2 regions of the Xanthomonas sp. NCPPB 1067 genome follow, and region 2 is predicted to be linked to the other one. Evidence: predicted binding sites of a transcription regulator. Region 2 holds the regulator's gene; the other holds the start of a gene.
The links. Region 2 encodes FliA, which starts transcription of late flagellar genes. Its sites were predicted from a motif close to TAAAGTTTNNCNNNCNNNGGCCGATAA; they were not measured.
Positions count from the first base shown of each region.

Region 1: the regulator FliA is predicted to act here: its motif matches at 1,859-1,885, upstream of LL962_RS06535 (STAS domain-containing protein).

Region 1 covers NZ_JAJGQG010000005.1:221,667-225,250, forward strand. Annotated here, with positions in the region: gene LL962_RS06530 (chemotaxis protein CheA) at 1-1,416, opposite strand, end outside; gene LL962_RS06535 (STAS domain-containing protein) at 1,435-1,764, opposite strand; gene LL962_RS06540 (hypothetical protein) at 2,334-2,474, opposite strand; partial or broken gene LL962_RS06545 (diphosphate--fructose-6-phosphate 1-phosphotransferase) at 3,339-3,584, shown strand, end outside.
Region 2 covers NZ_JAJGQG010000023.1:19,551-23,134, reverse strand. Annotated here, with positions in the region: gene LL962_RS15785 (chemotaxis protein CheA) at 1-238, opposite strand, end outside; gene LL962_RS15780 (protein phosphatase CheZ) at 241-867, opposite strand; gene cheY (chemotaxis response regulator CheY) at 867-1,259, opposite strand; gene LL962_RS15770 (RNA polymerase sigma factor FliA) at 1,284-2,051, opposite strand; gene LL962_RS15765 (MinD/ParA family protein) at 2,048-2,932, opposite strand; gene flhF (flagellar biosynthesis protein FlhF) at 2,919-3,584, opposite strand, start outside.

The DNA.
Region 1 (3,584 bases), on a different contig from region 2:
GACGTCGCGGTCGCTGAGCTGGCGGCCGGGTTCGACCAGACCGCGTTCCAGCGCCTTGGCCAGGATCTTGTCGCGATTGAGCCCGCCACCATCGTCGGTGATCTCGATGACGATGCTGCCGGAGTCGTGGTAGGCGTTGAGGCCCACGGTGCCGCGTGCCGGTTTACCGCGCGCCACGCGCACCTCGGCCGGTTCGATGCCGTGATCCATCGCGTTGCGCACCAGGTGGGTGAGCGGGTCGCCGATCTTTTCCACCACCGACTTGTCCAGTTCGGTGTCTTCGCCGGCCACCACCAGCGCGATGTCCTTGCCCAGCTCGCGGGCCACATCGTGCACCACGCGCTGGAAGCGGCTGAAGGTGCCGCCGATCTTGACCATGCGCAGCTGCAGCGCGCTCTCGCGCACCTCTTCCACCAGCCCGGCCAGGATCGAGGCCGATTCCAGCAGCTGCGCGTCGCCGCTGCGCTGCGCGTTGGCATTGGTGCTGGCCACGGCGATGATGAGTTCGCCCACCAGATCGATCATGCGATCGAGCTTGTCCGCATCCACCCGGATCGAGCGCGCGTCGGCACCGCCGCGTGCACCGGACTCCGGTGCTGGACGCGGCGCTGCCGGTGCGGCCGCAGGCACGCTGGCCGGCGCCGCAACCGTCACCGGTGTGCTGGCCAGCAGTGCGGCGGCGGCGTCGGCCGGTGCCGGAACGGCGGCGATCTGCAGGTCGCAATCGTCGCGCACGAATTCGAATACGTCGTCGATGGCAGCACGGTCGGCATCGCTGCGCAGCAGGATCCGGAAGCCCAGGTAGTTGGCCTCCGGGTCGAGTTCCTCGAAGGCGGGCAACTGGCTGTCGTCGGTGTCGATCGACTCGACCGAGCCCAGGCTGCGCAGGTTGCGGATCAGCTTGAGCGGGGAATTGCCGAAGCGCAGCGCATCGGCGAACAGTTTCAGGTCGATGCGCCAGTAACCGCTCTGTTTTTCCGGGGTGCTGTGCTGCGCGACGGCCGCGGTGACGCCACAGCCGCTGCCTTGCAGGTAGGTCTGCAACTGCGCCAGCAGCGGTTCGGCTTCGGCGGCCAATGCCGCCGCATCGGCATGGCCGGGATCGGCCGCGGTTTCCACCAGGGCGTGGATATGGTCGCAGCACACCAGCAGCAGCGCGATCAGTTCCGAACTCAGCGTCAGCGCTTCATCGCGCACCAGGTCCAGCACGCTCTCCACCACGTGGGTGAAGCCCACCAACTGCGGCAGATCGAACAGGCCGCCCGAGCCCTTGATGGTATGCGCGGCGCGGAAGATCGCGTTGACCGCATCCGGCGAGGATTCGCCACGCTCGGCTTCGAGCAGGTGGCGTTCCATGTCCTCGAGCAGATCCCGGCTCTCGGCCAGGAAGGTCTGCATCAGCTGATTCATGTCCATGCGCGCGTCACCGGTCCGTTAGTGAATGCGTGCGTCGAGGCTTGCGACCGCATGCGGATACAAGGCTTCGAGCAGGCCCAGCAGTTCGATCACATCGACCACCGCCCGGCTGGAGTCGGTCAGCGAAAACGGCCGTCCGTCGGCCTGGATGGCCTGCTTGGTGGCCAGCAGCAATTGCAGACCGGTGGTGTCGATCTCGCTGACCGCGCCCAGGTCCAGATGCAGACCGCCCGGATGCGCCAAGGCCGGCTGCAGCAGCGGCTTGAGTTCGGCGGCGCGCCGAATGGTCATCTCGCCCTCCAGGGCAAGCGTCAGCGGCGCAGGAAAATCGGACGATGGGGTGCTCATGGATGCCTCGAGGCGATACGCTGACGCGGGGAATGGCGCTGCGGTGGGGTGAACGTGCGCGGTTCGCACACGCCGCAGCTGCCGGTCTATGCAGGTATCGGCCCTGGTCCGGAATATTTAGGCCTAATTCAGTGCGATGACGGAAATGCGAAACGGGTCACTGCGCGCGAATTAATCGCTCAGTTTTGTCGCAAGCAGGCTCAGGGACGGATTGTCCGGGACAGTCCTGTGGACAATGGCGCCGGATCGATCGTGCCTGGACAGCGCGCACCCCCAACGCAGCCATAGCGCGGGAGATTGGTCGATCGGCGTGAAGGTGGCGGTGTGGTGCCGCAGGCAAGCCGATCCCGACGGTGGAAGAGCGCCGCTGGAGTAACGGCGAGGTGGGCGCATGATGGGAATGCGCAAGCGTGCAGCGGCTGGGGTCTTGCCCGGATCCAGGTGCGGCCGGGACTGGATGGGTGCCTCGCCGCCGGGCACATGACAGGCATGCGCACACCACGCACAGTGCGCACGCCGCGTAACGTTCGAGTCTGCCTGCTCAGCGGAGCGTTGCGCCGCTACCCGCTTCAGCCCGGTGCCAGCGCCGCCAGCAGGCCGCGTGCGGCGTTGAAGCGGTCGGCGCCTTCGGGCAGCGGCAGCTTGATGCGCAGTTTGTCGGGGCCGTCCATCGCGTAGATCTTCGGACTGAGCGCCGCTCGCGTCTTCAAGACAGTCGCCGGGAGGGTTCCCGCTGCCGGCCAGGACGTCCTGACCTCCCGAACGCGCATGCCACGGCACGCAGTCCAGGCAGCACGTCCTTGGCCGCCAGCGCACGTTTGTCCGGCGGCGGGCCCGCGTCCCCTGATCCCCCACCGTATGCATCGTTCCCGTGATAACCTGCCCGCCGCCGTCCTGGCGAAGACGGAAAGCCAGGTGACCCAGCCGACACCATGGCAACGGTGTCTGGGCTATCTCGCTGAGCCATGCCTAGCGCAAGTTGCCAGAGACAAGCATGTCACTTCAATTACTACCAGGGAGGTATTCGTTATGAAACTACGCAGCATGGCCACCACGTTCGCACTCGCTGCGGCTTTAGGCCTTGGCCTGAGTGCGCCGGTTCGCGCCCAGACGGTAGATCCTTGTTCGGTCTTTCTTTGCATGGCCGGCGTGTCTGGCCCCGGCACTCCGAGTCCGGAATGTACGGCGCCGATCGCAGCCTTTCATGCTATCCAGGTGTGGAGCCCGGCCTTTAACCCGCCGGCCACGGCGGCTGCACGCCGGACATATCTGATGACATGTCCAGGCGTTGTCCCGGTGAATCAAGCCACCTTGGAATTGATCATCTCGCAGTGGGGTTATACACCCTGACGAGGATCGCCCGCTGCCCGAGTTGGTCAGCCATAGTGAGTTTGCCGCAAAGGATATTTTGATCAATCACCGCTTTGCACAGACTGCTTAGGCGCTGCGTCGGGTTTCGGCTGCAATCGGCTTGATTCCAACGTTAATCGCCTGGGGTGGGGTGACTCCACAATCGGACGTCAGATTTTCCCATCTGGCAACTCTGCCCCTGAGGCGGCGAGACTCTGGACGCTGCCCGGGTCTGCGGTGTGACCGCGTTCCTGGCTGCACAGGTCAAGCAGGCGCTGGGCTACAAGATGCACTTGGCGTTTCCCGACTAGCGCAGCGTTCCGCGCGCCACCTGGCTTCGAAGACCTACTGGGAATAGACCCAGGCCGCCGGCAAGACTGCCGCGAAGAGATGTCTCCCAGCTTCCTGCGCGGGGACGGCTTCGTCATCACCGGGCACGCCCGTCGGCACTTCGCCCCGCTAAGAGAGGG
Region 2 (3,584 bases):
GGCCCGAGCGCGCCATGCCGAGGGTTTCTTCGGCGGCGTGGCACAGCTCCACCATCGGCTTGATGGCCAGGAAGCCGGCGCCGCCCTTGAGCGTGTGGAAGCCGCGGAACACCGCGTTGAGCTGGTCCGCTTCGTCTGGTGCCTGTTCCAGCGACACCAGCTGTTCGCCGAGGCGATCCAGGATCTCCTGGGCCTCGACGATGAAATCGGCAGCAATATCGTCTGGAACAGCACTCATGATTACAGCCCCAATCCGGACAGCAGGTCGTCGGCGTCGTCCTGCGACACCGCGTGACGGTCCAGGCCCTTGATCGCAGGACCGGCAAGACCGCCGTCGTCTTTCTTCGGTTCGCTGTTCTTGGGCGGCAGGCCCAAGGCGCCGAAGCCTTCGTGCACACGGCGCACGATGCCGGCCACGCGACGGATGATCTGGCCGCTGAGGTCCTGATAGCTCTGCGCCAGCGACAGCTCGGTGAGGTTGTGGCGCATCTTTTCCAGCAGTGCGCCCTGGTCCTCATTGAGCCCGCCATCGCGCAGCTGGTTGGCCAGCACGCGGCATTCCTCGACCAGGTCCAGGGTGCGGTGGCTGGCCTTTTCGGTCATCTCCACCACATGGTCCAGGCGCGAGCAGGCATCGTCCAGTTCGCCGGCCTCTTCGGGCACCGTGGGCAACTCGCCCAGGGCCTGTCCGAGTTCGCGGGCGAGCCGGCTCAGGCTCTGCATCATCGGTCGCGTGCGTAGCGCGGCGAGGTGGTCGACCTCGCGACGCCAGGTGACCTGATCACCGCTTTCCAATGCATCGAGCGCGCTCTGCAGGCGCTCGATCAACGCGGCACGTTCGGCATCGGCTTCCACGGTGGCGTTCATCAGGCGGTCGCCGCCAGACGTTCGAACACCTTGCCCAGCTTCTCTTCCAGCGTCTGCGCGGTGAACGGCTTGATGATGTAGCCGTTCACGCCGCACTGCGCGGCTTCGATGATCTGCTCGCGCTTGGCTTCGGCGGTCACCATCATCACCGGCAGGTGCTTGAGCTTGGCGTCGGCGCGGATGTTGCGCAGCAGGTCGATGCCGGTCATGCCGGGCATGTTCCAGTCCGTCACCACGAAATCGAACGGGCCCGCACGCAGCGCGGCCAGCGCGCTGTTGCCGTCTTCGGCCTCTGCGGTATTGGTGAAGCCAAGATCCGCCAACAGATTCTTGACGATACGGCGCATCGTCGAGAAGTCGTCCACGATCAGGATCCGCATGTTCTTGTTCACATCAAGCTCCTAACACGAAAAAAATCAATCGTCATTTTCGACACCGGCATCGGCCAGTTCGAATACCTTGAGGCGGCCGCGCAGGCGCACCACGGCCTGGCCGTGGATCTGGCAGACGCGCGATTCGCTGACGCCGAGCACGGCGCCGATTTCCTTCAGGTTCAATTCCTGTTCGTAGTACAGCGACAGCACCAACTGCTCGCGCTCGGGCAACTGGCCGATGGCCTTGCCCAGCTCGCGGCCGAATTCGCCACGCTCCATCATCTGCTGCGGATTGGGCCCACCCTTGGCGGTGGTGTCCAGTTCGCCGTGATCTTCGATGCGTGATTCCAGGCTCAGCACCTGGCCGCGTGCGGCGTCTTCCATCAGGCGCAGGTAGTCGGGCAGCGGCATTTCCATCGCGGCGGCCACTTCGGTGGCGGCGGCGGCGCGGCCGGTGCTCTGCTCGATCTTGCGCACTGCGGCGGCGGCGTCGCGGGCGCGGCGGTGCACCGAACGCGGCACCCAGTCGCCACGGCGGATCTCGTCGATCATCGAGCCGCGGATGCGGATCGAGGCATAGGTTTCGAACGAGGCGCCCTGGTCGGAGTCGTAGCTGCGCGAGGCTTCGATCAGACCGATCATGCCGGCCTGGATCAGGTCGTCCACTTCCACGCTCGCCGGAAGGCGGGCGGCCAGGTGGTGGGCGATGCGGCGCACCAGGTCGGCGTGCTGGGTCACCACGTCGTTGGCGTTGTTGCGTTGGACGGCACGGTACTGCGCAGTGGCGGTCGTTGCGGTGGCGGTGCTCATGCGGCCACTCCCCGTTGAATGATGCGTTCGACAAAGAACTCGACGTTGCCGCGCGGCACGGTGGGAGCCTGCCAGCGCGAGGTACGGCGCGCGATTTCTGCGATGGCCTGTGCCGACGGACTGGCGGGGTAGGCCTTGATGACGGGTTGCTGACGCTGCACCGACAGGCGCAGCCAGTCGTCCTGCGGCACGTGGCCGAGGTAGTTCAACGACACGTCGCCGAGGAACTTCTCGCAGACGCGGGAGAGCTTGTCGTACAGCAGGCGGCCCTCGTTGGGGTCGCGCACCATGTTGGCGATGATCTGCAGGCGGTCCACGCCGCGTTCGCGCGAGAGCACCTTGATCAGTGCGTAGGCGTCGGTGATCGAAGCCGGCTCGTCGCAGACCACCACCACGGTGTCCTGGGCGGCCTGGCAGAAGGTCAGCACGCTGTCGGTGATGCCGGCGGCGGTGTCGATGACCATCACGTCCAGGTCGCGTTCCAGTTCGGAGAACACGTTGACCAGGCCGATGTGCTGGGCCGGGGCCAGTTCGGCCATGTGGCGGCGGCCGGACGCGGCCGGCACCACCAGCACGCCGCCGGGGCCTTCGATGATCACTTCATCGAGCGTGCAGCGGCCGGCGATCAGGTCGGCCAGGGTGTACTTGGGCGCCAGGCCCAGGACCACGTCCAGGTTGGCCAGGCCCAGGTCGGCGTCCAGCAGCAGCGTGCGTTTGCCCATGTCGGCAAGCGCCACGGCCAGGTTGGCGGAGATGTTGGTCTTGCCCACGCCGCCCTTGCCGCCGGTCACGGCAATGGTGCGCACCGGGCCCAGAGGCTCGGGACGGGTCGCCGACAGGGGGAAGGCGTTGGTCAGCTTGGCGTATTCACGCGACTGCATGGTTGTGCTCCGGAGTACAGGGCTTATCGGCAGCGCGCCGCAAATCTTCAAGGCGAAGAACGAGACTGGCGGCATTGGCGCGGTGCAGGTCGTCGGGGACCCGCTGTCCGTCAGTCACCCAGGTGATGGGCATCTGGTGATCGACCACCACCGACAAGGCGCTGCCGAAGCGGCCGGTCTCGTCGAGTTTGGTCAGCACCACGCCTTGGGGTTTGGCGTGGGCGAAGCGGCGCACGACCTCGTCGAGGTCGGCGAAATGGGAGTTGGCGGGCAGCACCAGCAGCGAGGTGACCTGCTGGGCGGCGCGCAGCCAGTTCAGCTGGGCGGCCAGGGCGCGATCGCGCTGGCCCATGCCGGCGGTGTCGATCAGCACCAGCTTGTAGTCGCGCAGGCGGTCCAGCAGTTCGAGCAGGCTTTCGGCGCTGTCGGCCTCGTGCACTGCGATGCCGAGCTGGCGGCCGTAGCTGTGCAGCTGCTCGCGGCCGCCGACGCGCAGGGTGTCGGTGGTGACCAGGGCCACGTCGCGCGGGGCGTGCTGGGCGGCGAAGCGCTGCGCCAGCTTGGCGATGGTGGTGGTCTTGCCGGCACCGGTCGGGCCGACCAGGGCGATCACGCCGCCGCGTTCCAGCGGGTCGACCGGGGCCACCGGCAG